3 regions of the Cupriavidus sp. GW822-FHT03E04 genome follow, and region 3 is predicted to be linked to each of the others. Evidence: predicted binding sites of a transcription regulator. Region 3 holds the regulator's gene; each other region holds the start of a gene.
The links. The regulator FliA, encoded in region 3, starts transcription of late flagellar genes. The targets are predictions, from matches to a motif close to CTAAAGTTTNNNNNNNNNNNGCCGNTA.
Positions count from the first base shown of each region.

Region 1: AC1RQC_RS37240 (FliC/FljB family flagellin) is a predicted target of FliA. The motif match lies at 7,711-7,737, and genes of this name have one in related genera.
Region 2: AC1RQC_RS38880 (YjfB family protein) is a predicted target of FliA. The motif match lies at 2,146-2,172, and genes of this name have one in related genera.

Region 1 is NZ_JBXANI010000041.1:14,420-24,943, reverse strand. Features, by position in the region: gene badH (2-hydroxycyclohexanecarboxyl-CoA dehydrogenase) at 1-13, opposite strand, end outside; gene AC1RQC_RS37270 (MarR family winged helix-turn-helix transcriptional regulator) at 149-667, shown strand; gene AC1RQC_RS37265 (tripartite tricarboxylate transporter substrate binding protein) at 740-1,690, opposite strand; gene AC1RQC_RS37260 (DUF190 domain-containing protein) at 2,015-2,356, shown strand; gene AC1RQC_RS37255 (MDR family MFS transporter) at 2,399-3,892, opposite strand; gene AC1RQC_RS37250 (methyl-accepting chemotaxis protein) at 4,266-6,344, opposite strand; gene AC1RQC_RS37245 (RNA chaperone Hfq) at 7,301-7,624, shown strand; gene AC1RQC_RS37240 (FliC/FljB family flagellin) at 7,839-9,167, shown strand; gene AC1RQC_RS37235 (flagellar protein FlaG) at 9,311-9,688, shown strand; gene fliD (flagellar filament capping protein FliD) at 9,731-10,524, shown strand, end outside.
Region 2 is NZ_JBXANI010000047.1:24,221-34,744, reverse strand. Features, by position in the region: gene AC1RQC_RS38885 (sensor histidine kinase) at 1-1,777, shown strand, start outside; gene AC1RQC_RS38880 (YjfB family protein) at 1,839-2,024, opposite strand; gene AC1RQC_RS38875 (S1C family serine protease) at 2,365-3,405, shown strand; gene AC1RQC_RS38870 (hypothetical protein) at 3,461-4,186, shown strand; gene AC1RQC_RS38865 (SMP-30/gluconolactonase/LRE family protein) at 4,208-5,128, opposite strand; gene AC1RQC_RS38860 (Bug family tripartite tricarboxylate transporter substrate binding protein) at 5,177-6,145, opposite strand; gene serA (phosphoglycerate dehydrogenase) at 6,494-7,705, shown strand; gene AC1RQC_RS38850 (H-NS family nucleoid-associated regulatory protein) at 7,772-8,527, opposite strand; gene AC1RQC_RS38845 (cobalt ABC transporter substrate-binding protein) at 8,915-9,637, shown strand; gene AC1RQC_RS38840 (DUF3649 domain-containing protein) at 9,651-9,941, shown strand; gene AC1RQC_RS38835 (PepSY-associated TM helix domain-containing protein) at 9,938-10,524, shown strand, end outside.
Region 3 is NZ_JBXANI010000004.1:96,074-106,597, forward strand. Features, by position in the region: gene flhF (flagellar biosynthesis GTPase FlhF) at 1-506, shown strand, start outside; gene AC1RQC_RS06260 (MinD/ParA family ATP-binding protein) at 510-1,328, shown strand; gene AC1RQC_RS06265 (RNA polymerase sigma factor FliA) at 1,369-2,085, shown strand; gene AC1RQC_RS06270 (flagellar protein FlhE) at 2,112-2,513, shown strand; gene AC1RQC_RS06275 (flagella synthesis protein FlgN) at 2,733-3,191, opposite strand; gene flgM (flagellar biosynthesis anti-sigma factor FlgM) at 3,246-3,551, opposite strand; gene flgA (flagellar basal body P-ring formation chaperone FlgA) at 3,719-4,438, opposite strand; gene flgB (flagellar basal body rod protein FlgB) at 4,661-5,071, shown strand; gene flgC (flagellar basal body rod protein FlgC) at 5,079-5,486, shown strand; gene AC1RQC_RS06300 (flagellar hook assembly protein FlgD) at 5,501-6,172, shown strand; gene flgE (flagellar hook protein FlgE) at 6,229-7,470, shown strand; gene flgF (flagellar basal-body rod protein FlgF) at 7,521-8,264, shown strand; gene flgG (flagellar basal-body rod protein FlgG) at 8,316-9,101, shown strand; gene flgH (flagellar basal body L-ring protein FlgH) at 9,104-9,781, shown strand; gene AC1RQC_RS06325 (flagellar basal body P-ring protein FlgI) at 9,796-10,524, shown strand, end outside.

The DNA of each region.
Region 1 (10,524 bases), on a different contig from region 3:
CGAGTCTTTGCACAGTGTTCTCCTTCGTGGTCCAGGGTGCTATCGTGCGGCTGATAGGTCGCGCGCCAGCGTTTAAATACGTAAATATATTGACGTATACTAGGCGGACAACTGGACCAATGCAAGTACGGCTACTCTGGAATTTATGATGGTTAACCCCGATTTTGATGATGATCTTGCCCCGGCCGCGCGCATGGAAATGGCAAACAGGTTGTTCTTTCGCCTGTACCAATGCGCAAATATGTTGCATAAAACGGGGTCAAGGGCGGTCGAGGCCGAAGGCCTGACGACGCAGCAGTGGGCCGTGCTGGGCGCGCTGTCGCGGCCACAGGCGGCCGATGGCATGAGCGTGGGCGACCTGGCGCGCTACCTGATGGTGAGCCGGCAGAACCTGTCGGGGCTGATCAGCCGCATGGAGCGCGACGGCCACCTGAGCATGGCGCCCGACGGACGCGACCGGCGCTCGCGGCTGGTCACCATGACGCAGACCGGGCGTCATGTGTGGTTGCGCCTGGCGCAGCCCAAGATCCGGGATTACTACGAGCGGGCGCTGACCGATTTTTCAACCGGCGACATCACCCACACGCTGCACTACCTGCTCAAGCTGCTGGAAAACATGAAGGGGCTGGATGCCGAAGGCGCCGCGCCGGAGGATGGGCGGGAGTGAGGCGTCGTACATGAAGGGGGGGAATGACGCAAACCGGCGGCCATCACCGGCTTGCGTTATTACGCTGTCGCCTTATTCAGCCTTGATGCCGCGCGTGCGGATCAGTTCGGCCCAGCCCGCGGTTTCCACGCGGATACGCGTGGCGAGCGCATCCGGCGTACCGGCAACCGGCTCCATGCCCTGCCGCGCCAGCTCTTCACGCACGGCCTTGCTGCCGAACACCTCGCGCACGTCGGCATGGAGCGCCTCCACCACAGGCGCCGGCGTGGCGCGCGGCACCAGCAGCGCGTACCACGAGCTGACCTCGATGCCGTGCACGCCCTGCTCGGCCAGCGACGGAATCGCGGGCGCCGCGGGCGAGCGCGTGGCCTGGGTCACGGCCAGCGCGCGCAACGCGCCGGAGCGGATAAACGGCGCCAGCGTGGGCAGCGTGCCGAACAGGATCGGCACCTGCCCGCCCACCACATCGTTGAGCGCCTGCGTGGTGCCCTTATAGGGCACGTGCAGTAGCGCGATGCCGGTCTGCTGGCGGAACAGCTCGCCAGCGAGGTGCAGACCGCTGCCCACGCCTGGGCTGGCATAGCCAAGCGGCGGCTTGGCGCGCTGGGCCAGCGCCACCAGTTCCTGCACGGAGCTAGCGCGCACGGAAGGGTGCACCGCCAGCACATTGGGCGAGCTTGCCAGTAGCGAAACCGGAAGGAAGTCTCGCTCGACGTTGTAGGACAGCGCCGGGAACAGCGTTGGGTTGATGGTCAGGTTGCCGGCGGGCGCCACCAGCAAGGTGCAGCCATCGCCCGCCGCGCGGCGCACCACATCGATGCCGATATTGCCATTGGCCCCAGGCTTGTTGTCCACCACCACGGTTATGCCGCGGCGCTGGTGCAAACCCTGCGCGAGCGTGCGCGCGAGCAGGTCGGCCGGGCCAGCCGCCGGGAACGGCACGACAATGCGCAGCGCGCTGCAGGCAGGGGCGGGTTGCGCGGCGCGCGCCGCTGGTGCAGCGCCAATCCACAGGCAGGAGATCGCGAGGCAGGCAGCGGCGGGCCAGCGCAGTGCACGCCTGAGGTTGGTTTCGGACTTCGGATGTCGCACTGGGGACCTGCTAAGGGTTGGCGTAATGAGAGTGACTCCCTGGCTTTTGTTTTATATATAAAACCATGAATCGCTATTGAGACAAATGAAAATATAGCCCGCCCTTTCCCGGAACGGGTCTAGGGTAATCCCTTGGTTTTTGGGGAAGCAGGTTTCGCGCCTAAACTAAAGACGGCACCCCGCCAGGCGCACGCCGTCCATGCCACTTTCGCGGCACGCGAACACCGCCACAGGGGGGGGCAAAAGGGGGATGCCGTGCAAGGCTTCCAACTCACGCTGTTCACCATCGAAAACCGCCGCCACCACGGCAAGCAGCTATCCCACTGGCTGCTGCAAATCTTGCGCGAACTGCAGATCCGCGGCGCCACGCATATGGTGGCGGCCGAAGGCATCGGCCATGACCGCCGCTTTCACACCTGGCATTTCCTGGAGCTGGCCGACCGGCCGGAGGAGATCACCGTGATTGCCACGGAGGAGGAAGTGCAGCGGCTGTTCGACCGCCTCGCCCTGGAAGACGTCCAGGTGTTCTACGCCAAGACGCCGGTGGAGTTCGGCTTCCTGGGAAAAAGCAGCGCGCCAGGGGCGCAGAGCCCCTGACCTGGCTGGGCCACGCGGCCTCACTCGGCCAGCGTGCGCCAGTCAATCCATGCTGGCCGCCACGCTAGCGCCGGTGCTGCCGCGCAAGGTGGCCTCCGGCAGACGCGCCACCAGGAAGGGCGCCACCAGCGACACGGCGGCGCTGAGCAGGAACAGCGTACGGAACGCGGCTTCGGCCACCGCCCGCACCGCGCCGGCATCGGCCGAAGTGCCCGCATCGCCCCCCACCATGGCGCGATGGAACATGCTCATCAGGATGTCCTCGCCGCCGGCCAGGTCCGCGATACCCATGCCGCCATGGCGCAACAGTGCGATCAGCACGGTGGTCAGCACCGCCACGCCAACCGCGCCGCCAAGCATGCGCGAGAAGGCGGTCAGCGCCGTGGCCACGCCCACCTGGTGCGCAGGCACCGCGTTCTGGGTAGCAACCAGGCCGCTTGGCAACTGCAGCCCGATGGCCAGGCCGAGCATCACCATCACCAGCGCGGTCAGCAAGACCGCATGCGGATCAACGAACGCCAGCGCGACGATCGCCAGCGGCGCGACCAGCGAGCCCGCCAGCTGCAGCGGCTTGTAGCGGCCGCTCCACGTCATCAGCCGCCCGGAGATGAACGCGCCAAACGGGATGGACAGCGTCAGCGGCACCAGCCGCAGCGCAGCGCTATCGGCCTGCACGCCGCCCACTACCTGGAAGCGCAGCGGCAGCAGCACGGACATGGCGATCAACTGGAAAAAGCACAGGAACAGCGTGACGCAGCAAATCGTGACCGTCGGCACGCGCAGCATGTCCAGCGGGATCATCGGATCCGCCACCCGGCGCTCTTGCCACACGAACAGCACCATGGCGACCATCCCGGCCACCAGCAGGCCAAGCGTCTGCGGCGTGGCGGCAGACTGCCCCTGCCCGAGCCGGGTCAGGAACACCAGCACGCCGGTCAGGCCGCCACCGAACAGCAGCGCGCCGACGTAGTCGATGCGATGGCGGCGCCTGCCCGCCGGCAGGTGCTTGAGCGCACGGCGGACCACCAGCAGCGCGATCAGCGCCAGCGGCAGATTGATCCAGAAAATCCAGCGCCACGACAGGTAGTGCGCCAGGTAGCCGCCGATCACCGGGCCGGCCATGCTGGCCACGGCCCATACGCCGCTCACATAGCCCTGGTAGCGGCCACGGTCGCGCAGCGGCACCACATCGGCAATGGTGGCCTGCGACACCGAGATCAGGCCACCGCCGCCCAGCCCTTGCAGGACGCGCGCGATGATCAGTTGCGGCATGGTCTGCGCCAGCGCGCACGCGATCGAAGCCAGGAAGAACAACACGATGGCAAACGACAGGACCGAGCGCCGCCCGAGCAGATCCGAGAGCTTGCCGTAGATCGGCGTCACCACCGTGGAGGCCACCAGGTAGGCCGAGACCACCCAGGCCATCTCCTCGAAGCCGTTAAGCTGCAGCGCGATCTCCGGCAACACCACGGCCACGATCGATTGCTCCAGCGCCCCCAGCAGGATGGCCAGCATCAGCCCGAAAATGATCTGCATCACCGGCACCGGCGGAACCGGCGGGGGGACGAATGCCGTGTTGCGAGGGTTACCGCCGTCGTCCGCGGCCTCGGAGGAGGCGGAAGTGGCTGAGGCGATCGCGGTCGCGGGTGACCGGGCGGAAGAAGGCGGAGCTGAAGCCGCCGGGAAGGACGGCATGGAGACGGCGGTCATGGGCGCAGGGGAGAGAACGCTTGCGGCGAGGGACATTGAGTGCGGCGCCACCGCGAACGGGCGGCATCGCTCCTGTCTGTTTTTGTATACAAGGGCGCTATTGTAGGCCTAAGCCTTGCGCCTTGCAGCCGCCCCGCCGCCTTGCCGGGCTCCTGACCTGAACGCCGCCAAGGCGACATTCAAGGCGACGTTGCCTGTCTCAGAACGATTCCCAGTCCCCTGCAGCCACAGCCGGGCTGCCGGCAGCCGGGGTGCGCGCGGCGCGGCGCGGCGCCGGTGTGGCCACGGCAGCAGCCTTGGCCTGACGGGCGGCGGGCAGCGCCTTGGAAGACAGCACTGGTTCGCGGCCCTGGCGCACCACCGGCGCGCGGGCCTTGCTAGGCAACACGGGCTCGCGGGGGGTGCGGACCGCGCCGGCACGTGGCGCTACGGCGGCTGGCCGGGCCGCCGGCTTGGCGGCGGTTGCTGGTGCTACTCGTGCTGCCGGTGCTGCCGGCGCTGCTTGAACCACCTGCACTGCCTGGGCAGCACGAGCGGCCGGAGCCACGGGCTTGGCCGGGGTCGGGCGAGCCGCCCCCGGGCGGGCCGGCGGGTGGCTCTTGCCACCTGCGGCCGTGTGCGCCGCAGGGCGCCGCCCCGCGGCTGCCGGCGCCACGCGCGCTGCGGCTACCGCCCGCGCAGGCGCAGCCGGTGCCGGCGCCCGTGCAACATGCGTTTGCGCCGGTGTCACCTGGAACCTGGATACATCATCGACCAGCCCGGCTGCCTGCTGCTGCAGGCTCTCGGCGGCGGCGGCGGCTTGCTCCACCAGCGCGGCGTTCTGCTGCGTCACGCTTTCCATCTGATTGATGGCACGGTTGACCTGCTCGATGCCGGAGGACTGCTCCTCGCTGGCCGCGGCGATCTCGCCCATGATGTCGGTCACGCGCTTCACCGCCCCGACGATATCGTCCATGGTGCGGCCGGCGTCCTCGACCTGCTTGGCGCCATGGGCCACCTGCCCCACCGAGCCATTGATCAGCTGGCCGATCTCCTTGGCCGCCGACGACGACCGCTGGGCCAGGCTGCGCACCTCTGCGGCCACCACGCCAAAGCCACGTCCTTGCTCACCGGCGCGGGCGGCTTCCACCGCCGCGTTGAGCGCCAGGATATTGGTCTGGAAGGCAATCCCTTCGATCACGCCGACGATTTCGGCGACCTTGGCCGACGATTGCGAAATATGCTGCATGGTCTCGACCACGCCGCGCACTGCGTGCCCGCCCGCCGTCGCCACGCCGGAAGCGCTGACCGCCAGTTCGTTGGCATGGCGTGCATTGGCCGCGTTCTGCTTGACCGTCGAGGTGAGCTGCTCCATGGATGCCGCAGTCTGCTCCAGGGATGCCGCCTGCTCCTCCGTGCGCTGGGACAGGTCGGTATTGCCCCTGGCGATTTCCCGGGTCGCGCCATCGATCGACCGCGTCGCGCCCTGGATGCCGTGCACCAGTGTCGCCAACTGCCCGAAAGCGCGCTCCAGCGCCCCCAGCATGCGGCCCATCTCGTCATCGCTGCTGGCTTGGATGACATAAGTCAGGTTGCCATGTGCGAGCGCTTGTGCCGCATCCAGCGCTTGCCGCGCCGGGCGCGTGATCGAGCGCGTGATGCCGATGCCGAGGACGGCGGCCAGCGCGACCGCGGCGGCAGCCAGGCCCAGCAGCAGGTTGCGCGCCATCTCATAGCGGGCATTGGCCTCCTGCACGGCAGCGGCGGCCACTTTGCGCCCCCCGTCGGACAATTCGCTCAGCTTGTCGAAGTAAGGTGCCTGCGCCGCCGGCAGGGTCGCGACCAGCGCGCTGCGAGCGCTGTCGAACTCGCCGCCCTGCAACTGGCGCAACACCGTGTCGAGCTGGGTGTCGTAAGCATTGCGTGCCTCGATCAGGGCACGATAGGTTTCCTGGATCTCAGGCCTGGCGGACCTGGAAAGCCACTTCCCAAGTTCATCCAGCGTGCCACGCATGTCCTGGCGCAGCGCGCCGATGCGCTCGGCGTTGCGCCGCACGGCAACCGGATCCTCATTCAGGGTGGCATCGCGCACCAGGATGCCGGTGCGCAGCGCATCTTGCTTGACACGCTCGATCTCCAGCACCTTGAACAGGCGCCCTTCCACTGTCAGGCGCATCGATTCGTTCATGGTGCGCAGGGACATCATGCCCAGCACGGCCACGGCAACCAGCAGCAGCGCCACGAGCGAAAACGCTACCGTCAGGCGCACCCCAATGCCAAAGTTTCGCAACCAACGCATCTTCCCGGCTCCTTTAACTCTTATCGCGCGCGCTTCATCCTCGCCCCGGACAGATTTCCGGAGCGACGCCGCATCGCGGGCTTAACGGCAGGGACGGGAGCAAGCTTGAGGGCTAAACAGCGACTTCCACAAAGAAGCGGAAAAATGCGGAATTGAAAGGGAATATAAGGGGGAAAAGCCCGGCAATTCGAACGATTGGCCGGCTGCAACCTGTCGTCTAATGTCACCCATGCACTTCGAAGTGCCGCCACCGGCGCTTGTCGCCGAGGGCGCACAACAAGCAAAGTGGGCGCACAAAAAAAGAAGCCCACGCGCGGGGTGCTCGTAGGCTTTCCAGGACTGCTTTAGAGCCGAAAGGCCCTGAAGCGAATATAAACCTGCTTACATGAGGTGTAAATCCAATTTCTATCAGGGATAACTCTGATAGAAAAAGTGTCGAAAATGTCACTCAAGTGGCGAATACGCGGCATGGGATACATCGCAGCAGCAGGCCAGGGCCACCTTGTTGCCCGCAAACCCGTGCCAGATAGGGAATGCGGGCGCAGGTGGCGTTGGGACTTGCCACGCAAGCGCCTATCAATGCATAGATTTGCAGCGTGATGCAATAGTTTTATTAGAGGAAAATCTCTACACGAGACGCGCCCCCCAACCGTCAAGATTTGTAAGAAATTTTGTTACCCTCGCCCCTGAAGTATTCCCCTTCTCTTCTGGCGGCGTCGCCCGCCACAGCTTGCGGAGCAGCATCGGACCCACCGCCTGGACACAACCCAGGTCCGGTCCCGGCCCATGCCGCCTCGCCGTCCCGCGCCAGCACCGAGAGCGGATGTTTCATCCCCCGCCCAGCCCAGGCCGCGCCACAGCCGGCGCCCAGCCGTGCTGTCACACCGCATTGCCCAGGCCCAGTTATTGGACCGTTGCCAGCCGCCAGAACCCGAGCGGGCTCTTCCGGAGAAGTTGTGAACAAGAAGGTAACCAGGATCGATCGCCCGAGCCGGAAACTGCAGCACCTGCAGCTCTCCACCCACAGCGCAAGTCGCAATCCTGTCGTCGTGCATTTATCGAACGGCATTCGACTGCACGGCGTGATCATGGCGGCGGACAACTATATGGTGCTGCTGGCAGAGTCTGCGCAGGACCCGCTTCCGCAGATCGTCTACAAGCATTCCATCGCCGTGATCACGCCGGCTCACGCCCCCGAGGCCATGGCCTGCGTGCCCGGGGCGGAGACCTCGCCGGATTTTGTCAGCTTATATACACCGCGTACCCGCAAGCGCCGCTAGGCGTTGCCGGCGTCACGCCGCAGGCCCGGCGGGGCTCGTTTCGCGCCGAATCCGCCACTCAGTTTCAATCCATCGCAAAGATCACTCTAAATCTTTTCCGGCACCAACCGATAACCCAAACAACGGTGGCACTTCTCGCCCAGCATTGCCTGGCAGCCAACGTTGCGGCAGCAGCCGGATTGCACAATCTACTGTAAAGAATAGGAGTCGTACCATGTCGATGACCATCAATACCAACACGTTGTCCCTGATGACGCAGAACAACCTGAACGCTTCGCAATCGTCGCTGAACAGCGCGATCCAGCGTCTGTCGTCGGGCCTGCGTATCAACAGCGCCAAGGACGACGCCGCCGGCCAGGCGATCGCCAACCGCTTCACCGCCAACATCAACGGCCTGACGCAAGCACAGCGCAACTCCAACGACGGCATCTCGCTGGCGCAAACGACTGAAGGCGCGCTGAACGAAGTCAACAACAACCTGCAAGCTATCCGTACCCTGTCCGTCCAAGCCGCAACGGGCAGCAACTCGGCAAGCGACCTGCAATCGATCCAGGACGAAATCACGCAACGTCTGGCTGAAATCGACCGCACTTCGCAACAAACCGACTTCAACGGCGTCAAGGTCCTGTCGTCCACCGCCACCCCGCTGAGCGTGCAAGTCGGCGCCCAAGACGGCCAGACCATCTCGATCGGCCTGCAAGAAATCAGCTCGAAGACCCTGGGCATGACCGGCTTCACGGTGGCCAAGAACGCACTGAGCACCAGCGGCGCCATCACCACGGTTGCAGCCGCCACCGGCTCCGCACCGGTTTCGGTCAACCTGACCTCGGCTGCCAACGCCCTGTCCGCCGTCGTCGGCTCGACCGTCAGCACCAGCTCCCTGACCCTGAACAACGTGCTGGACACCGCCGGCAACGCCACCAGCAACTACGTGGTCAAGTACGGCAACGACAACTACGCTGCCTCGGTCGACGCCGCCACCGGCAACGTCACCCTGAACAAGGTGCAAGTGAAGATCGGCGATGCCGCCAACGGCAACACCGGCAACACCGTGGCTGGCCAGCTGGTCAAGGTCGGCGCCAACACCAGCGGCGCTGCAGTCGCTTTCATCACCCAAGGCGGCAACAACTACGCGCTGTCCGCCGGTACGCAGGCTGGCGCCCAGGCCAACGGCGGCTCGACCACCACGTCGGTCACGGATGCCACCCAAATCGAGCTGAGCACCGCCGGCACCACCACCGCAACGGCCCAGTTCACTGGCTCGGGCAGCACCAACCCGCTGGCCCTGATCGACAAGGCGCTGGCCACGGTCGACAAGCTGCGCAGCTCGCTGGGCGCAGTGCAGAACCGCTTCAACTCGGCCATCACCAACCTGGGCTCGGCTGTGACCAACCTGTCGGCTTCGCGCTCGCGCATCCAGGACGCTGACTACGCGACCGAAGTGTCGAACATGTCGCGCGCCCAGATCCTGCAACAAGCAGGTACGTCTGTGCTGGCCCAGGCCAACCAGTCGAACCAAGGCGTGCTGTCGCTGCTGCGTTAATTCTCGCAACAGACGGCGGTCTCCTAGCAGGACGGGCTCTACCCGGGCCCGTCCTGCCGGGAATGTTTTCAGAGCGGTCTCCGCTCTGAAAGCGTTTCCACCGAAGCCTTTTGTGCACAGACCCAACGCTGCGAGAACAGATCATGATCAGTTCGACCGAACCGCTACTGCCAATGCCGGCCACGCTCACCGCCGGGCCGGCATCGTCCGTTGGTGCCGCCGGAGCGGCGAGAAGCCAGGCGGATCCGGGTTCGGGGCCAGCGGAATCGAAGCCGGCCGACAGCGCCCATGCGGCCGGCAGCACCGGGCTGGACAGTGCGCTGAAGAGCCTCAACGAGGCACTGGAGGCCACCCCGCTCGAGGTCCGCGTCAGCATCGACAAAGCCACGCACAGAATGGTCACGAGTGTCGTGGACAAGGTCTCCGGCGAGACGATTCGCCAGTTCCCCACAAAAGAAGTCCTGCGCATTGTCCGCGCCATTGATAAGCTGCAGGGCCTGCTGATTCACCAAACCGCCTGATCGGGCGCCTCTCCCCGCACACATAAACCACAGGTACGCATCATGAGTTCAACGAGTGCAACGAGTTCGACAAGCGGTTCAGCGATTTCGTCGCTTGGTGTTGGTTCCGGCCTGGATCTGAGCACTTTGCTGACCAATCTGAAATCGGCGGAACAGCTCAAGCTCACCCCGATCACCGATCAGCAGAGCGCGGTCAACACCCAGCTTTCAGCTTATGGCGTGCTGCAGGGGGCGCTGGCCTCGTTCCAGTCCGCCGCCACCGCCCTGGGCACGGCCAGCCTGTACAACAGCACCACCACCTCGTCGAGCAACACCAGCGTGCTGAGCACCTCGGCCGACAATACCGCGGTGGCGGGCAGCTATGCCGTCAACGTCTCGCAGCTGGCACAGTCGCAGACGCTGGTCTCGAACGGCATCACCGACAGCACCGGCCAGCAGCTGGGCAGCGCCACCATCCAGATCCAGTTCGGCACCACCACCACCAGCGGCGGCACGACCACCTTCACACCCGGCAGCGCCGCGGCAGCGTCGATCAACATCAACGGCACCAACAATACGCTGAGCGGCATCCGCGACGCCATCAATGCCGCCAATGCCGGCGTTACCGCCAGTATCGTCAACGACGGCAGCAGCACGCCCTATCACCTGGTGCTGACCTCGAACACCACCGGCGCTGCTTCGAGCATGAGTGTTTCGGTCAGCAGCAACGGCAGCGGCGACCCCACCACCATCAGCAACCTGCTGACGTACAACCCGGGCGGCACGACGGCGATGACGCAGAACATCGCGGCACAGGACGCCAAGCTCAGCATCAACGGCCTGGCGATCACCAGTGC
Region 2 (10,524 bases), on a different contig from region 3:
GCCCGGTTCATTACCGCTTGCCGCCGGGCAGCTGCAAATCCTTGGCGAGGCCGCCATGATCACCGGCGACGGCACGCCGGCCACCGTCAGCCTGCCTTACTACTGGGACCGGTCCCGTCCCGGCCAGACCGGCGGCGCGCGATTTCTCCTGCGCTTCCCGGATTTGCCAGGCCGCCAGGGCATGGCCGCGCTGTACATCGAGCGGGCCGCCAATAGCTATGAGGTGCGGCTCAACGGCAGCCGCCTTGCCCACGCTGGCAGCCTGTCGGCCCCGGCACCCTATGCCGGCCAGCAGCCGTTGCTGATCCCGGTGCCGGCTGACCTGCTGCGCCCGGAGAACGAGCTGCTTGTCACGATCGCTGCCAGCGCCAGCTCGCGCGGCGGCCTGTCACCCGTGGAGTTTGGTGCGCCGGCACTGGTGGAGGCGCACTACCAGCGGGCGCTCTGGTTCAAGGTCATCGGCCCGATAGTCATCGCAGCGGCCAGCGTGCTGCTGGCGTGCCTGGCGGCGCTGGTGTGGTGGCGGCAGCGGGATCCCCTGTTCGGGTTATATGCCATCGCGGAGCTTGGCTGGTCTTTCGGGCTGGCCGAGTACTTCGTTTCCGACGATGCCGGCGCGCCCGATGCATGGCTCGCGCTGGTGCTGGCCGGGCGGGCGGTCTTCATGTACGCGACCGCCAGGTTCGCCATCGTTGTGACCGGCCTGGAGGCGCGCTGGCTGCGCCGCGGGCTGCTGCTCTACCTGAGCATCAAGCTTCCGCTGATCGCGCTGATGGTGACGGCACACAGCACCCGCGCCATGGTGCTGGCCAATGTGGTCGTCAATGTTGCGATGGCGCTGTCGATCGTGGCCGTGCTGGTCCGCGCCGCCGTGACGCGTCCGGAGCGTGAGCGCACGGCGATTGCCGCCGCCCTTGGCCTCACCCTGCTCATCTCGGTGCTGGATTTGATCCATGTCTGGTGGATCGGGGATGCCTACTGGGACTCCTCCGTCACCCGCTACGTGTCGCTGATTTTCAGCCTGACCATGGGATGGCTGCTGGTCGACCGCTACACGCGCGCCACACGCATGCTGGCTGCCCTGAACCAGAAGCTGGACAGCGCGATCTCCCGCAAGGAGCAGGAACTGCATGCGATGTACCGCCACTCCCGCGAGATGGAGCGCGAGCAGGCCACCCTGCAGGAGCGCGGCAGGATCATGCGCGATATCCATGACGGGCTCGGCAGCCAGCTGGTGGGCATGCTCTCCATGCTGCGCTCCGGCAGCCCTTCCACGCACACGTTGCAGCAACAGCTGCAGCATGCGCTGGATGCCCTGAAACTATCCGTCGATGCGTTGCAGGACACCGGCGGCGACCTGGCCACCGTACTCGGCAACCTGCGCTACCGGCTTGGCCCGCGGCTGGAGGCGGCGGGATTGCGGGTGGACTGGCAGGTGGCGCGCCTGCCGGCGCTGCACGACCTGACGCCGCAGCGGGTGCGTGAGCTGCACTACCTGTTGCTGGAGGTGTTTTCCAATGCCATGCAGCATGCCGGCGGCAGCGCTATCCGGGTCTCGGCGCACCATGATGCCGCCCAGCAAGCCCTGGTCATCGAGATCCACGACAACGGCCGCGGCTTTACGCCCGAGGCTGCCGCGCACGGACGGGGATTGGGCAATATGCGCCGGCGTGCCGAGGCCATCGGGGCGGCGCTGGACCTGCGCTCTTCGGCGCAAGGGACGACCGTGCGGCTGACGTTCGCACTGGCGCCGCAGCCACCCGGCTCCGCCGTTTAGCCCCCCGCACCCGTTTGATGTCAACCCGGGCGCGGGTAGCTCCGTTATCGGATTGCCGGAATCAGACCTTGATGTCGATGCTCTGGCCAAGGTGAGGGGGATTGCTGGCCGGGACGCTGACTTGCGGCATCGAGCCCAGCAGGGTTGCCACGCTCTGCGCCTGCAGGTCCAGCGACTTGCGCAGCATCATGGTGGGCACGGGATCGCCGCCCGAGTTGCTAGCCGCACTGACGAGGGAAATATCCATTGAACGGTTTTCCAGGTTGAGATTGAGGTTGAGGTTGAGATTGAAGCTACGTTCGAAGCTACGGTTGAAGCTACGATTGGCATTGAAGCCAGCGGGAAGGCGCACCTCCCAGCATCCATGTTGTCGGCCATCAACCGGGAATCTTTAGCGCGGCGGCCGCAATAGCGGGCCGCCCGCTTGGCATCCGGAACGTTTATCATAAGCAGCCCGGCCGCTTTGGCCGGGAAAGACCAGACAGCCAGCACCGTCAGGATGGCGGCTGAATCCGGCGAAACCAGTCACCAGAATGAACATCATGGGTCGGGCGCAGAACATTGCGGGAAGCTTCGCTATTTCGTGTTTGGCTTTTGGCATTTCGACGGATTGCCTGGCGCTGGATTCGGCCGAACTCTATGAGCGGGAATCGCCCAGCATCTGGGTGGTATCCGTCTTTGACGCGCAAGGCACGCGGTTCGGCCTGGGCAGCTCGGTGGTGATCGGGCCGGAGGAGCTGGTCACCAACTGCCACGTGCTCAAGAGCGGCAAGTCCATCAGCATCCGGCGCGAGAAAGTCACCTACGGCGCCAGCCTGGTGCATGCCGATGTCGAGCGCGACCTGTGCATCCTGCGTGCCAAAGGCCTCACCGCCCCGGCCGTGAAGATCGCGCCGCTGTCCGCGCTCAAGGTGGGACAGAAGGTCTACGCCATCGGCGCGCCGCGCGGCTACGAGCTGACGCTGAGCGACGGCCTGCTCTCCTCACTGAACAAGGACGAGCGCGACCGCATCGTCCGCCTGCAGACCACCGCCCCGATCTCCCCAGGCTCCAGCGGTGGCGGCCTGTTCAACACGGACGGGCAACTCGTCGGCATTACCTACCTGATGCGGACCGACGCGCAGAACATCAATTTTGCCATTCCCGCGCAATGGATCAGCGAGGTGCCGGCACGGTCCGCGCTGGCGCTGCAGAAATTCCGTAGCGAGACGGCATCCACCGCCCCGCCTGCCATGGCGCTCCCGCCTGGCCAGCCCGGGCTGCCGGGCCAGGGCGCCACGGCCTACGCCCCGGCCCGGCCCGCAGCCGGCCCGCAGGGCAGGCAACTGACCGGGGCCGAGCTGGCCAGCCATTTCACGCATCTTGGCAGGATCAATGCCATCGCGCCTTCCGGCATTACGCTCTGGATGCAGGTCAGGGAAAGCGGCAGCCTGGATGTGACCAATTCCGTCAGCCGCGGCTATTCGTCCGGGCGCTACCGCATCGAGCCGGAAGCCAACCAAGTCTGCCTGGAGATGGCCAACCCGAGTTTCAGCGCGATGCAAACGTGCTATCGGCTGACCGAGGCCGACGGACGCTATGTCATGCGATCCGCCACCAGTCCCTATTACTTTTCATACACGAAGTAGCAAGCGGGCGCCGGCCGCAGCCGCTCGCCTCGCCATTTCTCTCAGGGCACAAGACATGGGAAACCGATATCGAAATAGCGCCCCCGCCGCGCTGGCCGTGGCGTCTATGCTGCTGGGCGGCTGCGCGCCGACCACCGTCGGCGTAACCAGCCGCGCCAGCGACTACACCGGCAAGCCCACCCGCATGTATGTGCTGGGCACTACCGGCATGGGTTGGAACAGCGACTTCTCCGCGGCGTTCGCGGCCAAGTTCCGCGAGGTCACCCGGCAGTGCGGCGTGGAATCGGCGTACGACGAGATCTCGGGGCTGGAGCTGGACTCGACCGCGCTGACCGGCAGGATGCGTACGTTCGCCGCCGATACGGTGCTGACCATCGCCAACGGCGGGGGCGTGGTCAACGCGTCCGGCGGCCGCCTGTCAATCAACTATGGCACGACGCTGACGGATGTCAGGCAGAACCGCGCGGTGTGGAAAGGCAAATACACGTTCAGCCGCGGCGGCACCCTCATCCCGATCGAGGAGCGCGCTGCAGTCCTGGCGATCGACATCACCAACAGCCTGAAGAAAGATGGCTTCCTCACCGGCTGCGCGCAGATCGCGCTGGGCCAGAATGGCCGGCTCGACCCGGCTGCCGTGCCGCATGCCGCCGGTGGCAGCACGAATACGATCAGCCAGGCCCGCCCGGCGCCACCCGTCTCCGCGCCTCCTGTCTCCGCACCTGCGGCCCCCGCTACCGCGGCAACCCTGCGGGACCTGCAAGACCTGCTGCCACCGAAGTGACAAGCGCGGGCCGCAACGGGATCAAGCGCCCAGCCCGGCCTCGTCCAGATCCGCGAACAGGATCGTCCCCGTTTCCGATTCGGTCACAAACACCTTGCGCGGCTGCCCCGGCTCAACGGCGGGCTGAAACGCCAGGTTGGTGGTGGTTGCGCCCGCCGGGCTGGCGAGGATCGCCTCGGGCTCGCCGCGCTTGCTCAGCACCCACACGCAGCCCAGGCTGGCATGCGCCACAAACAGCCGGTCACGGCTGTCGATGGCCATGCCGTCGGGGCCGCTGGTGCCGTAGAAGCTAAAGAACTGCCCTACCTTCGACACGCTGCCGTCGGCCTGCAACGGCACGCGCCACACGCAATTGCCGCGCGTGGCCGCAACGAACAGCACCTTCTCGTCGCAGGACAGCGCCAGGCCGTTGGGGCTGGGCACATTGCCCAGCAGCAGGTCCAGCTGCCCGCCGGCACGCAGGCGGTAGACGCGGCCCGTGGGATCGTGCAGGCCGGTCTGGCCCTGGTCGGTGAAATACAAGTCGCCATTACGGGAGATCACGAGGTCGTTCACGCCCTTGAACTGCTCCGCGTTGCGCCGTCCCAGCAAGGTGGTCACCTCGCCCGTGTCCACGTTGACGCGCAACAGGCCGTTGCGATAGTCCGCCACCACCAGTTCGCGCGCGTTCAGGAACTTCATGCCATTGGGCTCGCCCTTGTACTCGGCGACCAGCGACCATTCCCCGGCCGGCGAGATGCGCAGGATGCGCCCGAACGGGATGTCCGTCACGTACAGGTTGCCCGCGGGGTCGAATACCGGCCCCTCCAGGAAGCTGTCGATGCAGGCCCCGCCCTTGTTGGCATCAGCCCACTCGGAGCGCACGCCAGTCTTGCGCAAATGCGCGGGCATTGCCGTGAAGACCTGGAGGGATATCTCCCGGGGCATCGTTCTGAAGTACATGATCGTTCCTTGTTGTCCTGGCGCCGCGCAATGGCGGCGCTTGCCCATTTACTCGGCCTTCACATCGGCGGATTTTGCCACCTGGCTCCACAGCGCGGTGTCGTCCTTGATGCGCCTGGCGAATTCCGTAGGCGCAATGCCGCCCGGCTGGGCGCCCATGCTGGCCAGGCGCTCCTTCACCTCCGGGCTGTTCACGCTCTTGTGCACCTCCGCCTGCAGCTTGGCGACCAGCGCAGGGGGCGTGCCTTTGGGCGCCGCCAGGCCAAACCAGTTGATGACCTTGTAGTCCTTGAGGCCAGCTTCGGCAAAGGTCGGCACGTCCGGCAGCGCGGGCACGCGCGCGGCGCCCGTGACCGCCAGCGCGCGGGCCTTGCCGCCCTTGATCTGCGGCACCGCGGTTGGCGTGGCGGTGATCAGGATATCCACGTTGTTGCCGATCAGCCCCATCAGCGCATCGCCCGCGCCCTTGTACGGGATATGCGTGATCGATATCCTGGCGTCCTTCTTGAAGACCTCGGCGGACAAGTGGGTGGAGCTGCCGGCGCCGCCCGAGCCGAAGTTCAGCTTGCCCGGGTTTTGCCTGGCGAAGTCGATCAGTTCCTGCAGCGTCTTGAACTTCGAGCTCGCGGGCACGATCAGGATCACCGGCGTCTGCGCAATCGTGGTCACCGGCACCAGGTCGTTGTTGTAGTCCCAGGGCAGCGCCTTGAACAGCGACGGCAGCATGGTGTACGTGGTGTCGTTGGCCAGCAGCGTGTAGCCATCGGGCGCGGAACGTGCCACCTGCAGCGTGCCGATGGTGCCGCTGGCGCCGGGCTTGTTCTCCACGAAGAACGACTTGCCAGTGCTTTCGGTCAGCTTCTGCGCCACCTGACGGGCCACGAAATCGGTGGTGCCACCGGCGGTGTATGGCACAACGATGCGCACCGGCTTGTCGGGCCAGGTGCCGCCGTGGGCATAGGTAGTGGCCACGCTAAGGGTTGCCAGGGCAAGGCTGGCGCAAAGGCGGTGGTACATGGCTGTCTCCATTGATGTCTGACTGGTGTCCGGTGTCCGGTGTTCGCTATGCGTGGCTCACGCCAGCTCTCGGGGCGGCGGGTCGCTCTTCCGAAGTTGGTGCGCCTACTTGTTCTATTAGACGGAATAACATTCCGATTAATTGTAGGAGCCGTTGATTCGCCGGTCAATCCGGGGGCTTTCCCTAGCGAGCCTCGTCCCGGGCGCGGCGGATTTGCCATTGGCGGCAATGTGGGTGTTCGGCCGGGCAGCGCTGCCTGCGTTACCATGGCAGCGTACGTCTCACCTTGCGCATGCCCTCGCGCTGCCGCACCCACCTCGCGCCTTCGCCGCCATCACCCAATCGCCATGACCTCAGCACTGCTGCTTGAAAACATCCATGACACCGCCGTCGAGCGCTTCAAGGAAGCGCATGTCACCGTCGAGCGCCGCACCGGCGCGCTCGCTGGCGACGAACTGCATCGCGCTCCCGCGGCCCACCAGATTCTCGGCATTCGCTCCGCCACGCACCTTGGCGCCGCTGAAATCGAAGCCGCCAAGCACCTCGTGGCCATTGGCTGCTTTTGCATCGGCACCTCGCAGGTAGACCTCGACGCCGCAGCCCGCGCCGGCATGCCGGTGTTCAACGCGCCGTTCTCCAATACGCGTTCCGTGGCCGAGCTGGTTATCGCGGAGGCGATCCTGCTGCTGCGCCGCGTTCCGGAGAAAAACGCGCTGGCGCATGCCGGCAAATGGGCCAAGGGCGCAAGCGGGTCGTTCGAGGCGCGCGGCAAGACCATCGCCATCATCGGCTACGGCAATATCGGCTCGCAGGTTGGCGTGCTGGCAGAAGCCATGGGCATGCGCGTGGTGTACTACGATGTGCAGGCCAAGCTGTCGCTGGGCTCGGCGCGCGCGGCGCGCTCGCTGGCGGATGCGGTGTCGCAGGCAGACATCGTGACGTTGCACGTGCCGGCCACCGCGCAGACCAAGAAGATGATCGATGCCGACGTGCTCCGGCAGTTCCGGCGTGGCGCGATCCTGATCAATGCGTCGCGCGGCACCGTGGTGGATATCGAAGCGCTGCGCGCGGCGTGCGATGACAACCATATCGCCGGCCTGGCGATCGACGTCTTCCCCGAAGAGCCCAAGACCAACGCTGACCGCTTCACCAGCCCGCTGCAGGGCGTGCCCAACGCGATCCTGACGCCGCATATCGGCGGCAGCACGGAGGAGGCGCAGGAAAATATCGGCACGGAAGTCGCCACCAAGCTGATTGCCTTCCTCAGGACGGGCGACACGATTGGCGCGGTGAATTTCCCCGAGGTGAGCCCCGGCCCGCTAACGTCGCCGGCGCGGCTGCTCAACGTGCACGGCAACGCGCCGGGCGCGCTCGCCGCGCTCAATACGCTGCTGGCGCGCGACGGGGTCAACATCGTGGCCCAGCACCTGCAGACGCATGGCCAGATGGGCTATGTGGTGACCGACCTCGACAAGGTGCCCTCGCCGACGCTGGCCGCCGCGCTGGATGCGGAAACGACGTTTATCCGCTGCCGCACCATCATTAACCCGCTGGCCTGAACGGCAGCGCGGCGCCATCGCTGCCTCGCCGGCAGCGACCAGGACAGCGGCCATCGGCCGCTGTCTTCAATTCACCCGGAAATGCTCCACCGACTGGCCCGCGTTGACTGCGCGCAGCAGCCATGCGGGCATGGGGCCCACGCCATCCCAGACCTGTCCCTCCGCATTGCGGTAGCGGCGTGCGGGCGCGCTCGCCTGCGCCAGTGCTGGCGCAGGTGCGGCCGCTGCCGGCGCGGCGGCGGCCTCGGCTACCTGTGCCGGCACCGCTGGAGGTGCCGCTGGTTTCACGGCTCCCGCTTTCTGCGCGGGCACGGACATGGTCACCCGTGCAGGCGCAGGAGCGGCGGCCAGGGCTGCCACCGGCTCGGCAACCAACGCTGCCGCCGGCTTTTCCGCGGGCACAGCGTCAGCCGCTGCCACCGCATCTACGACAGGCGCGGCGACCGGTGTTGCGATTGGCCTTGCGACCGGCACAGCAGGTGGCGCTGATTGCCTGACAGGGGCAGGAACGCGTTTGCGCGCTACGGCCTTGCGCAATGGCGCAGGTGCGACTACCGGCGGTGCGGTGATTGGCCCGGCAGGCAACAGCGCGGGCGGTGCCGTGATCGGCCCTGCGGGCAACAGCGCCTGGGCGACATCTACATCCATTTCATTTTCCTTCACGATGGGTTCCTCGATCGGCGCCCTGGCGGGCGCCGCCTCCCAGTCAAAACAACCTGCCGCCTCCAATTCATCCATGGAGATGCCGAGCCGCTCCATCTGGACGCGGATCCAGACAATGGCGGCGACTTTCTTGACGTCGGCGGGATCAGAAGAAGGCATGGCAAAAGACACAATAAATGCAGGTAGAAGGGGCGGGGAAACGGTCGCGGATGCGGCGCTGGCCGCACACTGAAGATCCTGAGGATCGCACATGATAGCCGAGCGCGGGACCAGCCCCCGCCGAGCCTCGAATCCGGACGCAAAAGCCGGGCCAAAGGCCCCTCTCCTGCACCCCTTCAATGACCGCAAATCCGCCTCCGGGGGGCATCGGCCAGCCTGCGTCCATGCCCTGCCCCCAACGCTGCGCCATCATGCAAAACCCACACAAATTAAATGAGAACGATTATCATATGCGACTTCACGGTCACGATTTCCTAGCCGTCCCAGCCAACGGCCTGTGCGCAACACGGCACCGCCAGCCTCCCATCTTGAAAGGATGCATAGCCCATGAATCGCCTCATCACCTCGGCCCTGCTTTGCGGCGCCGCACTGAGCGGCACCGCTCAGGCTCACCAGGTCTGGCTTGAGCAAACGCCGGCGGCCGCCCAACTGTATTTTGGCGAATTCAACGAGAACCTGCGCGAAGTTTCGCCGGGACTGCTGGACCGGTTCGTGCAGCCCACCGCCGTGCTGGTAACGGCCAGGGGCGAGCAACCCCTCAAGGCCGACAAGACCACCAACGGCTTCGTGCTCTCGGGGCGCGCAGGCGCGGGCGAGACCATCGTCGCGCAGGACACGGGCTATGCGCTGCTGGAGCGCAAGGACGGCGACAAGGTGATCCGCACCGCCTGGACGCCGGCGGCTCGCTTGCTGGGCGCTGGCTCCACCACCGCTGTAACGCCCAAGCTCACGCTGGACATCGTGCCCACCGGCCGCGCCGGCGAGTACCAGGTGGTCTATGCCGGCCGCCCACTGCCCAAGGCCAAGGTGGGCGTGGCCGTGCAGTCCGGCTGGGGCCGCGAGCTGCGCACCGACGAGCAAGGCATCGTGCGCCTGGCGCAGCCGTGGCAAGGCACCTACGTGCTGGAGGTGCACCACATCGACAAGACCGCCGGCGAGCGCAATGGCAAGCCGTACGACATCGCCAGCTACGTCACCACCCTGTCGCTGACGCAGGGCGATGGCCTGGCCGCGGTACCCGCAGTGCCGGCAGCCGCGCCCAACAAGTAAGGGAGCGCTTGTCATGGGGTTGAGCCAGACCGGCCGCTATCGCCTTGGCGTTGCCTCGCGCGTGGTGGCCGCCATCGGGGGCGGCTATGTGCTCGCGGCCGTGGCCACCGGGCTGCTGGCCGTGGTGGTGCCCATGCCGCCGGACGAGGCGGTGATGACCGCCACGCTGCTGTCATTCTCGCTTTACGCGTGCGCGGTGCTGTGGGTGTTCGCCGCCGTCAGCGCGTGGCGCGCCTGGGCCGGCGTGGTGGTGCCTGCCGCGGTGCTCGGCCTCTTGCTGGCTGCCTTGCGGAGCGCGCCATGAGGGCCGGGCTGCGTCAATCGATGGCCTGGCTGCATAGCTGGTCCGGGCTGCTGGTGTGCTGGGTGCTGCTGCTGGTGTTCTGCGCCGGCACCGCCAGCTACTTCAAGGACGAGATCACGCTGTGGATGAAGCCCGAGCTGCACCGCTCGGCCGCCACGCAAGTCTCCAGCGCCGAGGCCGCCAGCCGTGCGGTAGCGTACCTGCAGCGCAACGCCTCGGACTCTCCCCGCTGGTTTATCGACCTGCCGGATGCGCGCAACCCCGCGGTAAACGTGCTGTGGATGCGCCCACCCGGCGCGCCGGCTTCAGGCATCGGGGGCGGCCGCGGCCGCTTCGAGAGCCGCACGCTGGATCCCGCCACCGGCGCCTTCCTGCAGACCGTGCGCGACACGCGCGGCGGCGAGTTCCTCTACCGCCTGCACTTCGACCTGTACTTCATGCAGGCGATCTGGGCGCGCTGGATCGTCGGCTTCTGCGCGATGTTCATGCTGGTGGCCATTCTCAGCGGCATCATCACGCACCGGCGCATCTTCCAGGACTTCTTCACCTTCCGGCCGCGCAAGGGCCAGCGCTCCTGGCTCGA
Region 3 (10,524 bases):
TCGCCGTGCATTACTTGCTGTGCGACCCGGCGCTGTCGGCCGAGGGCGCACAACTGGCCCGCTGGGCCCGCTGGGCCGAAGCCGGCGAAGCGCAACTGCGCACGCTGCGCCATGCGCTGGACCACCTGGGCCAAGGCGACGGCGGCAATGAACCCGCACAGGCCGAAGCGCAGGCCTGCGCCCGCTTGCTCGCGCTGCAGATGGGCGTGGCCGCGCTGCGCCTCGAGCAGGCCTGCGATGATTCGGTCACTGCATTCCTGGCGCGGCTGACCGGCCGCGCGCCGGCTCGCCAGGCTTGCGGCGCAGCGGTACTGGTCGAAGGCATCGGCCGTTTGCTGGCCTTGCTCGACGTGCTGGAAAACTATCCCACCCGCAGCGGCCGCGCCACGCAGTCCGCCGTTCAGGAAGCGCCGCCGGAGACGTTCCAACTGGGCGGCGCCGGGGGCCAGCTCGAGGCGCGCATGAGCGGAAGCCGCGTGTTCGAGACACTGGCGCAGGGAGAATAAGCCGTGAATTCACTCGCATCCGACCAGGCGGAAAGCCTGCGGCGCATGCTGGCGCCACGCGCCACGCGCCGCATTGCCGTGGTCGCAAGCGATGCCGGTGCCGGCGCCACCACGGTGGCACTGGGGTTGGCCAACGCTCTTGCCCTGCAAGGCGAACGTGTACTGCTCGTCGATGAGGACCGCTTCGGCGCCCGCGCCACCCGGCTTGCCGGCGCCATGCCGGAAGGCACCCTGGCCGCGGTGCTGGGTGGCGCGGTGACGCTCGACGCTGCGCTCGGCAAGCGTCCCGCCGGCACCATCGCCGTGCTGCCGGGCAGCCCCCAGGCCAATGGCGACCTGCAGCTGCTCAAGTCGTTTCGCACCGTGCTCAGCGACGCCCGCAGCGATGCGGATGGCGGCTTGTCGCAAATGGCAGGCGCGGCGCACAACCTCATCGTGGTGCTGCGCGCGGAGCCGGCCTCGATCAAAGCCGCATACGCCTGCATCAAGCAGCTCAATCACCTGTACGCCTGCCGGCGTTTCCACCTGGTGATCAATGCCGCCGCCGGGGACGCCGCCGCCAGTGCGGTGCTGGGCAACCTGGCCCGTACCGCCAGCCAGTACCTTGGCGTCGAGGCCAGCCCCGCAGGCAGCCTGCCGCACGATCCGCTGGTTGAGCGCAGTACCGCATTGGGCCGTTGCGTGGTCGAGGCCTTCCCGGCCGCGCCCGCCACCGCCGCATTACGCCGAATTGCCACGGGCATTGCCAGCTGGCCAATGTCCGCCGATCCCCGTTCAACCCTGTCGGCACCGATGGCGCCGACGGCCACGGCCCTGGCTTAAGGGCCGGGACCTGCAAGCTAGGACTCACGAGAATTCCACCATGTATACGATTCAGGGAAAGCTCGAACAGACTGATACCGTGACGGCGCATGCGTCGCTGGTGCGTCGCATCGCCTTGCAACTGGCGGCCAAGCTGCCTGCCAGCGTGCAGCTCGATGACTTGATCCAGGCCGGCATGATCGGCCTGCTCGACGCCGCCAAGCGCTATGAAGACACCCACGGTGCGCGTTTCGAGACCTACGCCAGCCAGCGCATTCGCGGCGCCATGCTCGACGAGGTGCGCGCCAACGACTGGCAGTCGCGCAGCCTGCGCCAGTTCACGCGGCGGATCGAGCGCACCGTGCGTGGCCTGGAGCAAACGCTGGGCCGTGCGCCGCTCGATTCCGAAGTGGCGCAGGAACTGGAACTGCCGCTCGACGAATACCAGACGCTGCTCAACGAGGTCTATGGCTGCCAGTTGCTGCACTATGAAGACTTCGAGCGCTCCGGCGAAGAGGACTTCCTGGACCGGCACCTGAGCGTGAGCGATGACGGCAACCCCCTCACGGTGCTGATGGAGAGTGGCATGCGCGAAGCGCTGATCCGCGCCATCGAGCGCCTGCCCGAGCGGGAGAAGCTGGTGCTGTCGCTGTGCTATGACCAGGAGCTGAACCTGCGGGAAATCGGCGCGGTGCTGGAAGTCACCGAGTCGCGCGTGTGCCAGATCCGCAGCCAGGCGATTACACGGCTGCGTTCGCAGTTGCGCGGGCTGCTGTGAGCAACTGGCCCAAGCACTTCGCTGCGTTGGCGCTAGCCGTGGCGTGCTGCCCGGCACTGGCCGCGCCTGGCGGGCAGGCGCTGCATAGCTGGTCGGCTTCGGTGAACGGGCCTGCGCTGTACAGCAAAGGCTTGCGCACCGTTTCCGTCCCGATTTCACCGACCGGCTATTTGCCGCAGGCGCAGGGCGCAATCACGACGGTGCGGTGGCGCTATAGCTTCTCGCGTACGCCGCCGAATGCACTGCAGGCTTACCTATGCAATGCGCAACGGTGTGTATTGCTTTCGGGGGCTGAGGGGCTGACCGAGGCGTTTAGCGGGGATGACGCTGCCAAGGGCTTTGTGTTTGCCTTTCAGGTGCCGGGGAAGGGCGCGTTGACGCCGGTTTTGATCGGGCAGGCTAACGAGGTGACGGTTGGGTTTCGGTGAGGGGGCAGGGTAGCCTAACCGCAACTGCTTAACCGCAACTGCTTAACCGCAACTGCAGTCCCACTACCGCTGCGGGGCGGCAATCACGGCTACATCGAATCGTCTTCTGTTCCTGCTGGCTTGCTCCCCTCTCCCACTTGTGGGAGAGGGGCCGGGGGAGAGGGCGGGCACTCGCAAGAACGAGATGCCACAAACCACCCAGCTCAACCAATACCCAATTCAACCAGTCGCCAGACTGACCCCTTGCGGCCCGTTCTGCGTGCGCCCGTCGCGCCCATAGAGCGTCGTGTTGTCACCCCGTTGCCGCAACGCCAGGATCGCTTCCTCGGTGAACTCGAGATGCGCATCCACAACCGCGGCATTCAGCGCATTGGCGTGGCTTGCCGTGCGTGCCGCAAACACCAGCCTCCGCCATGCGGCCTCCACCGACGAATCGATCTGGCGCCCGAACAGCTGGCCGCCCGCGCCGGTGCGAATTCCCATGGCACCCATCTGCGCCTCGCGCGTGCGCGTCAGGGCGCCCAGCAATCCGGCCAGTTCGACCTTGCGTTCCAGCAGCCCGGCAAGGGCCTGGTAATCGCCGGCCTTGATCAGGCTTCTTTCTTCGCCTAGTACGGTGGCGAACTCCTGCGCGAGCTCGGTTTCGCGGTGCAGGTTCTGGATCAGGGACTGGCTCATGGCTTGCCTATCTTAGGGTGGGGTTGGCGATGCGGCCCGTAGCAAGCCGCGGTGTCAGGCGCCGCCGCTGAGTTCGCGCAGGGACGCGAGCAGCCCGTCGGCGATCTTGCTTGGGTCGATCTTGATGCGGCCTTCGGAGATCGCCTGGCGGATCTCTTCGACCTTGGCGGTGTCGATATCGTCGTCATGGTCTTCCACCATGCGCGCGCCGATCTCGCGCACCTGGGCCGACAGGGGGCTGCTGACGCGCACGCTGGACGTCTCCGGGGCAGCCGTCGATCCGGGGGCGCCGGCCACGCTGCGCACGGCGCCGTCGATGGCGTCGCTCGGCCTCGACGAGGTGGTCTGATTGATCTTCACGATGATTCCTTGCTGGGTACCTTTGGCTTATCGGATGCTTAGGGCGAAACTTTAGGTCGAATTGCGACGCCGCGGCGCCGTTTTTCCGGCCGCGGAGCGCGCGTTATTGTCTCATGAGCCGGCCCATGAGACGCATGCGCAACTCCAGGTGTCGCCGTCCCGATTCCCTATTGCTGTAGCACCACCGTGTCGCCGTTGCGCACCAGCGCATTGACCACCTGACCGCTCTTGAGCCGCACCTGGACGTTGTTGCCCACCGCGGCCTCGGCCATGACCTTGCCCTCGCTGCTGAGCTGGAACGACTCGCCTTCCACCAGCACCGTCACGTTCTGGCCCTGGCGTACGGCAATGGCCTTCTTCAGTAGATCCATCCGCATCGGCGAACCCGCGGCGATGCGGTTGGCCGCCACCGCGCCGGTCACCTGTGCGGGATCCGTCACCACCGCGCGCGGCAGCGACGCCAGGTCGCCTTGGCGGACTTCCATATCGGCTGCATCGATGGCCTCGCCGGGCATCAGGTTGCGCCCGGCCACATAGTAGTCGGCCACCACCGACACGCGCGCTTGCACGTAGCGGGTCCAGGGACGTTCGCCGGCGCAGCGCACGCCGACCGAGACCCGGCCCCAGGGGGACGCGCCCGGCGGCAGGAACGGCTCGGGCAGCGGGCAATCCGGCGCGCGCCCGCCCGAGGGCGGTACCACCTGGATGGTGGCCTTGCCGGGCAGGCCGGCAGTCTGGCGCTCAAGGAATTGTTCGACCGCGGCGCGCACCGGGTCTTCGGGAAACGGCGAGGGCGGCGCCGCGCCGGCGCTGCCGGGCAGCGTGCCGCCGGCGGCCAGCACGCAGAGCAGGGCGCGCGCCGCGGCGGCCCGGAAACGAGGGGTCATGTGTACATCCAGGCAAGGAAACGACGCGGGCCGCACCGCGAAAGCGGGTGCTGCGTGCGTGTCAACGGGTCCTATTGTAGGCAGCCCCGCGTTCTTGCTCGAGTCGAAATGCGCGGTTTTCTTTGCCCTATTCGTGCGATTGGCATGACGGGGCCGCCCCTAAGATGGCACACCTGAAGAAGGTCGACCTTCGTTGCTCTCCCCCTCCAGCGAGACACAGACATGATTGACAGACTCGATGCGGCGTTGCGCTTCCAACAAGAAGCGCTGAGCTTGCGGACCCAGCGGCAATCGGTGATTGCCTCCAATATCGCCCATGCCGACACACCTGGCTACAAGGCGCGCGACTTCGATTTCTCCAGCACGCTGGCGCAAAGCGTCGAGCGCGGAAAGCAAGCCGAAGGCGTGTCGCTGTCCACCACCTCGGTGCGCCACTTGCCGGGCGTGACGTCTGCGTTCGCCGACAAGATGCAACTCGACTACCGCATCCCGATGCAGTCGAGCATCGATGGCAATACCGTCGAGATGGACACCGAGCGCGTCGCCTTTGCCGACAACGCGGTGCACTTCGAGTCCGGGCTGACCGTGATGAGCGCCAAGATCAAGACCATGCTGTCGGCCATCCAGCAGTGAGCACGCCATGCCCGCAATGAACATCTTCGAAGTCGCCGGCTCGGCCATGGCTGCGCAGTCGCAGCGCATGAACGTGACCGCGTCCAACCTGGCCAATGCCGACAGTGCGGTCGGCCCCAACGGCCAGCCCTACCGCGCCAAGCAAGTGGTGTTCGGCCTTGCCGCCACACCAGGCCAGAACGACGTGGGCGGCGTGCAGGTGGAGGGTGTGATGGAAGATCCGTCGCCCCCGCGCATGGTGCACAACCCCACGCATCCGCTGGCCAATGCCGACGGCTACGTCACGATGCCAAACGTTAACCCGGTGGAGGAGATGGTCAACATGATCTCGGCCTCGCGTTCCTACCAGGCCAACGTGGAAGTCCTCAACACCGCCAAGAACATGATGCTCAAGACACTGACCATCGGTCAGTAAAACCGGGATACGCAATGACCACGACCTCCTCCACAGGCAGCAGCACTAGCGCCGCCGGCATCGCCAATACCCTGCAAAGCGGCAGCGCATCCGCCGCCGACCTGCAGAACAACTTCCTGACGATGCTGGTCACGCAGATGAACAACCAGGATCCGCTCAACCCGATGGACAACTCGCAGCTGACCTCGCAGCTCGCGCAGATCAGCCAGGTGAGCGGCATGCAGACCTTGAACACCACGCTGAACTCGCTGCTGTCGCAAGTCAGCGCGAGCCGCGCGATGGATTCGGCAGCGCTGATTGGCCACACCGTGATGGTGCCGGGCAATGCCACCACGGTGGCCAGCGGCGTGCCGGGCCAGATCGGTGTGGACCTGCCGTCCACCGCCGATGCGGTCACGGTCCAGGTGGTCGACGCGAACGGCAACGTGGTGCGCAACATCAACATGAACGGCCAGACCGCCGGCGTGCACGACATCGCCTGGGACGGCAAGAACGATGCAGGCGTCGCCGTTGCCGATGGCGACTACAGCTTCAAGGTCACCGCTACCGCCAACGGCAAGGATGTCGCGCCGGTCGCGCTGGTCTACGGCAAGGTCAACAGCATCAGTGGCGACTCCACGGGCGTGCTGGTCGACATCGGCGGCGGCCGCACCGCGCCGGTCGACGGTGTTCGCCGCATTCTTTAATCACGTGGCCACGCGCGAGACGCGCCGGCAGGATGTCAGGTAACTAGGAGAAAATCATGGGTTTCGGTCAAGGGGTAAGCGGCATCAATGCCGCCGCATCGAATCTGGACGTCATCGGCAACAACATCGCCAACGCCAACACGGTCGGCTACAAGCAATCGACCGCGCAGTTCGCCGACGTGTACGCCGGCACCAAGATTGGCTTGGGCACGACCGTGAATTCGGTGGTGCAGTCGTTCAACCAGGGCAATATCGAGTCGAGCGGCAATGCGCTCGATGTGGCCATCACCAATGGCAATGGTTTCTTCCGCCTGACCGATTCCTCGGGCTCGGTCTTCTACTCGCGCAACGGCCAGTTCCAGCGCCAGCAGGACGGTAGCATCACCAACGCGCAAGGCCTGAAACTGACTGGCTACCCGGCTGGCACGGTGGGCGGCGGCGCTGTGCAGCCGCAGCCGCTGGTGGTGCCGAACACCACGATGGCCGCCAAGGCGACCACCACCCTCGGCATCTCCTTCAACCTGAACTCCGGCAGCACCGTACCGACCACGCCGTTCGCCAGCACCCCGGCCGCACTGCCGACGTCGAGCATGTTCAACTACAGCTCCGGCGTCACCGTCTATGACTCGCTGGGCAACGCCAAGCAGCTCACCGCGTACTTCTCCACGGGCACGCCCGGCGCGGGCACGTTCCCGGCGGCGGGCGGCGGCGGCACCGACTGGACGATGAACCTGACCGATGCTGCGGGCAACGTGGTTGGCGCGCCGATCACGCTCAAGTTCGACTCGAAGGGCACGCTGCAGTCGCCGGCCGCAGGTGCTACCACCGCCATCAACATCGCCGCTGCCAACGGTGCGGCACCCCTGGCCATCGCGATGGACCTGACCGGCACGACGCAGTTCGCCGGCGCCAACGACACCAAGCCGCCTGTGCAGAACGGCTATACCGCGGGCAGCCTGCTCGGCTTTGCGATCCAGCCGGATGGCACCATCCTTGGCAGCTACTCGAACCAGCAGACGCAGTCGCTCGGCCAGGTCGTGATGGCCGGCTTTGGCAACGTGCAGGGCCTGAAGCCGGAGGGCAACAACGTGTGGTCCGCGACCGGCGCATCGGGCCAGGCCGTGGTCGGCGCGGCCGGCGGCAGCCTTGGCACGCTCAAGTCCAATGCGGTGGAGGCATCCAACGTGGACCTGTCCGGCCAGCTGGTCAGCCTGATCGTGGCGCAGCGCAACTACCAGGCCAACGCGCAAACCATCAAGGCGCAGGACACCGTCATGCAGACACTGGTCAACCTGTAATGCGCAGCGTTGGCAAGACGAGCCGCACGGACAGGAACTAAAGGGACGCCATGGACCGCATGATCTATACCGCCCTGTCGGGGGCCAAGCAGACGCTCGACCAGCAGGCCGCGGTGTCCAACAACCTGGCCAATACTTCCACGCCGGGCTTTCGCGCGCAGGTCAACATGTTCCGCGCGGTGCCGGTGGTGGGGCAAGCCTCGCCAACGCGCGCATTCACGCTGGCGTCCACGCCTGGCGCCGACTTCAAGGCCGGCCCGCTGACCTACACCGAGCGTCCCCTGGACGTGGCGCTGCAGGGCAACGGCTGGCTGACGGTGCAGGCACCGGACGGCACGGAAGCCTACACCCGCGCCGGTTCGCTGCAGGTCTCGGCGGACGGGCAGCTGGTTACCAGCACCGGCCTGCAGGTGATGGGCGATGGCGGCCCGATCGCGGTGCCGCCTGGCGCGCAGGTCACCATCGGCAGCGATGGCACCATCACCGCGCGCGGCCCCGGGGAGACCTCCGCGGGCCTGGCCCAGGTGGGCAAGCTGCGGCTGGTGAATCCACCACCCGATTCGATCGCCCGAGGCGATGATGGCCTGTTCCGGCTGCGCCCCGGCGCGCAGCCGCTGCAGGTTGACGCCAACATCCGCGTGATTTCCGGTGCGATCGAAGGCAGCAACGTCAACCCGGTCGAAGCGATGGTCGACATGATCGCCAACGCCCGCCGCTTCGAGATGCAGATGAAGATGATCCAGGGCGCTGACACCAACGATCAGCGCGCTAATCAACTGCTCTCGAATAACTGAACTTTGAATTGATGTGCTGCCGCGGCTCGCGGCAGCCTTGTGAGGACAAACATGATCCGCTCTCTCTGGATTGCCAAGACCGGCCTCGATGCGCAGCAGACGCAGATGGACGTGATCTCGAACAACCTGGCCAACGTCTCCACCAACGGCTTCAAGCGTGGGCGTGCCGTGTTCGAGGAATTGATGTACCAGACCGTGCGCCAGCCCGGCGCATTGTCTTCTGACCAGACCACGCTGCCGTCCGGCCTGCAACTGGGCACCGGCGTGCGTCCCGTGGCTACCGAGCGGATCCATACCCAGGGCAATCCGCAGCAGACCGGCAACAGCAAGGACGTGGCAGTGATCGGCCAGGGCTTCTTCCAGGTCACGATGCCCGACGGCACCACCGCCTACACGCGCGATGGCTCGTTCCAGACCGACCAGAACGGCCAACTGGTGACGTCCAGCGGTTTCGTGATCCAGCCCGCCATCACCTTGCCGGCCAACTACACGGCGCTGACCGTTGCGCGCGACGGCGTGGTCTCGGTGACCCAGCCCGGCTCGAGCGCCAACGTGCAGGTCGGCCAGCTGCAACTGGCTACCTTCGCGAACCCGGCAGGCCTGGAGAGCCTTGGCGAGAACCTGTATGTGCAGACCGATGCGTCGGGCGCGCCGAACACCACGGTGCCTGGCCTGAACGGCTCCGGCACGCTGCAGCAGAACTACGTCGAAGCGTCCAACGTGAACGTGGTCGAAGAACTGGTGAGCATGATCCAGACCCAGCGCGCCTACGAAATCAACAGCAAGGCCGTGCAGACCTCCGACCAGATGCTGCAGCGCCTCACGCAGCTGGGATGATCATGATTGCCTCGCTGACTCGCCTGGGCGCGCTTGCCCTTTGCTGCTTCGCGACAGGTTGCGCGATGATGCCGCGCGAGCCGCTGGTCCAGCTGCCCACCTCCGCGCGGGCAGAGCCGCGCGCGCTGGCGCCGGCGAGCGGATCGATCTACCAGTCGTCGTACGCGGGCAATCCGTTGTTCGAGGATCGCCGGCCGCGCAACGTGGGCGACATCCTCACCATCGTGATCAGCGAGAACGTCAACGCCAGCAAGAACTCCGGCACCAACGCCAGCCGCACGTCCAACAGCGCGCTGGCCTTCGATGCCGTGCCCAGGGCGCTTGGCGGGCTGTTCAGCAGCGCCCAGAACGCAACCATGAGCGGCGCCAATGCGCTTAAGGCTAGCGGCGGCGCCAGCGCCACCAACACGTTCAACGGCACCATCACCGTGACCGTGCTGGAAGTGCTGGCCAACGGCAACCTCATCGTCTCCGGTGAAAAGCAGATGGCCATCAACCAGGGCGCGGAGTACATCCGCTTCTCCGGGGTGGTCAATCCGCGCACGATCACCGGCGACAACGCGGTGCCGTCCACGCAGGTGGCCGACGCGCGCATCGAGTACACCGCCAAGGGCTATATCGACGAGACGCAGAACATGGGCTGGCTGCAGCGTTTCTTCCTCAATGTTTCACCGTATTGATCACTGACCGCGTCATGTCCCTGTCTTCGCTCCCCGCCTCGCGCAGCCGCTTCGTCCGCGCTCTCTTCCTGGCGCTGACGCTGGGCCTGCTAGCAGGCGCGGCGCACGCGGAACGGCTGAAGAACCTGGCCAACTTCCAGGGCGTGCGCGACAACCCGCTGGTGGGCTATGGGCTCGTGGTGGGGCTGGATAACACCGGCGACCAGACCATGCAGACGCCGTTCACCACGCAGAGCCTGACCAACATGCTCTCGCAGCTCGGCATCACCCTGCCGGCCGGCAAGAACATGCAGCTCAAGAACGTGGCGGCGGTGATGGTCACCGCCACGCTGCCGCCGTTCGCACGGCCCGGCAGCCAGCTCGACGTGGTGGTGTCGTCGATGGGCAATGCCAAGAGCCTGCGTGGCGGCACCTTGCTGATGACGCCCCTCAAGGGCGCCGACGGCCAGGTCTACGCGATCGCGCAGGGCAATATGCTGGTGGGCGGCGCGGGCGCGTCGGCCAACGGCAGCAAGGTGCAGGTCAATCAGCTGGCGGTGGGCCGCATTGCCAATGGCGGCATCGTGGAGCGCGCCGTCCCCGCGTTCCAGCCCGAAGGCGGCATCCTGAACCTGGAGCTGCGCGAAACCGACTACGGCACGGCCGAACGCGTTGTCGAGGCGATCAATCGCGCGATGGGCGGCGGCGTAGCCAGCGCGCTGGACGGCAGGGTGGTGCAGGTGCGCACGCCCGCGGCCCCGAGC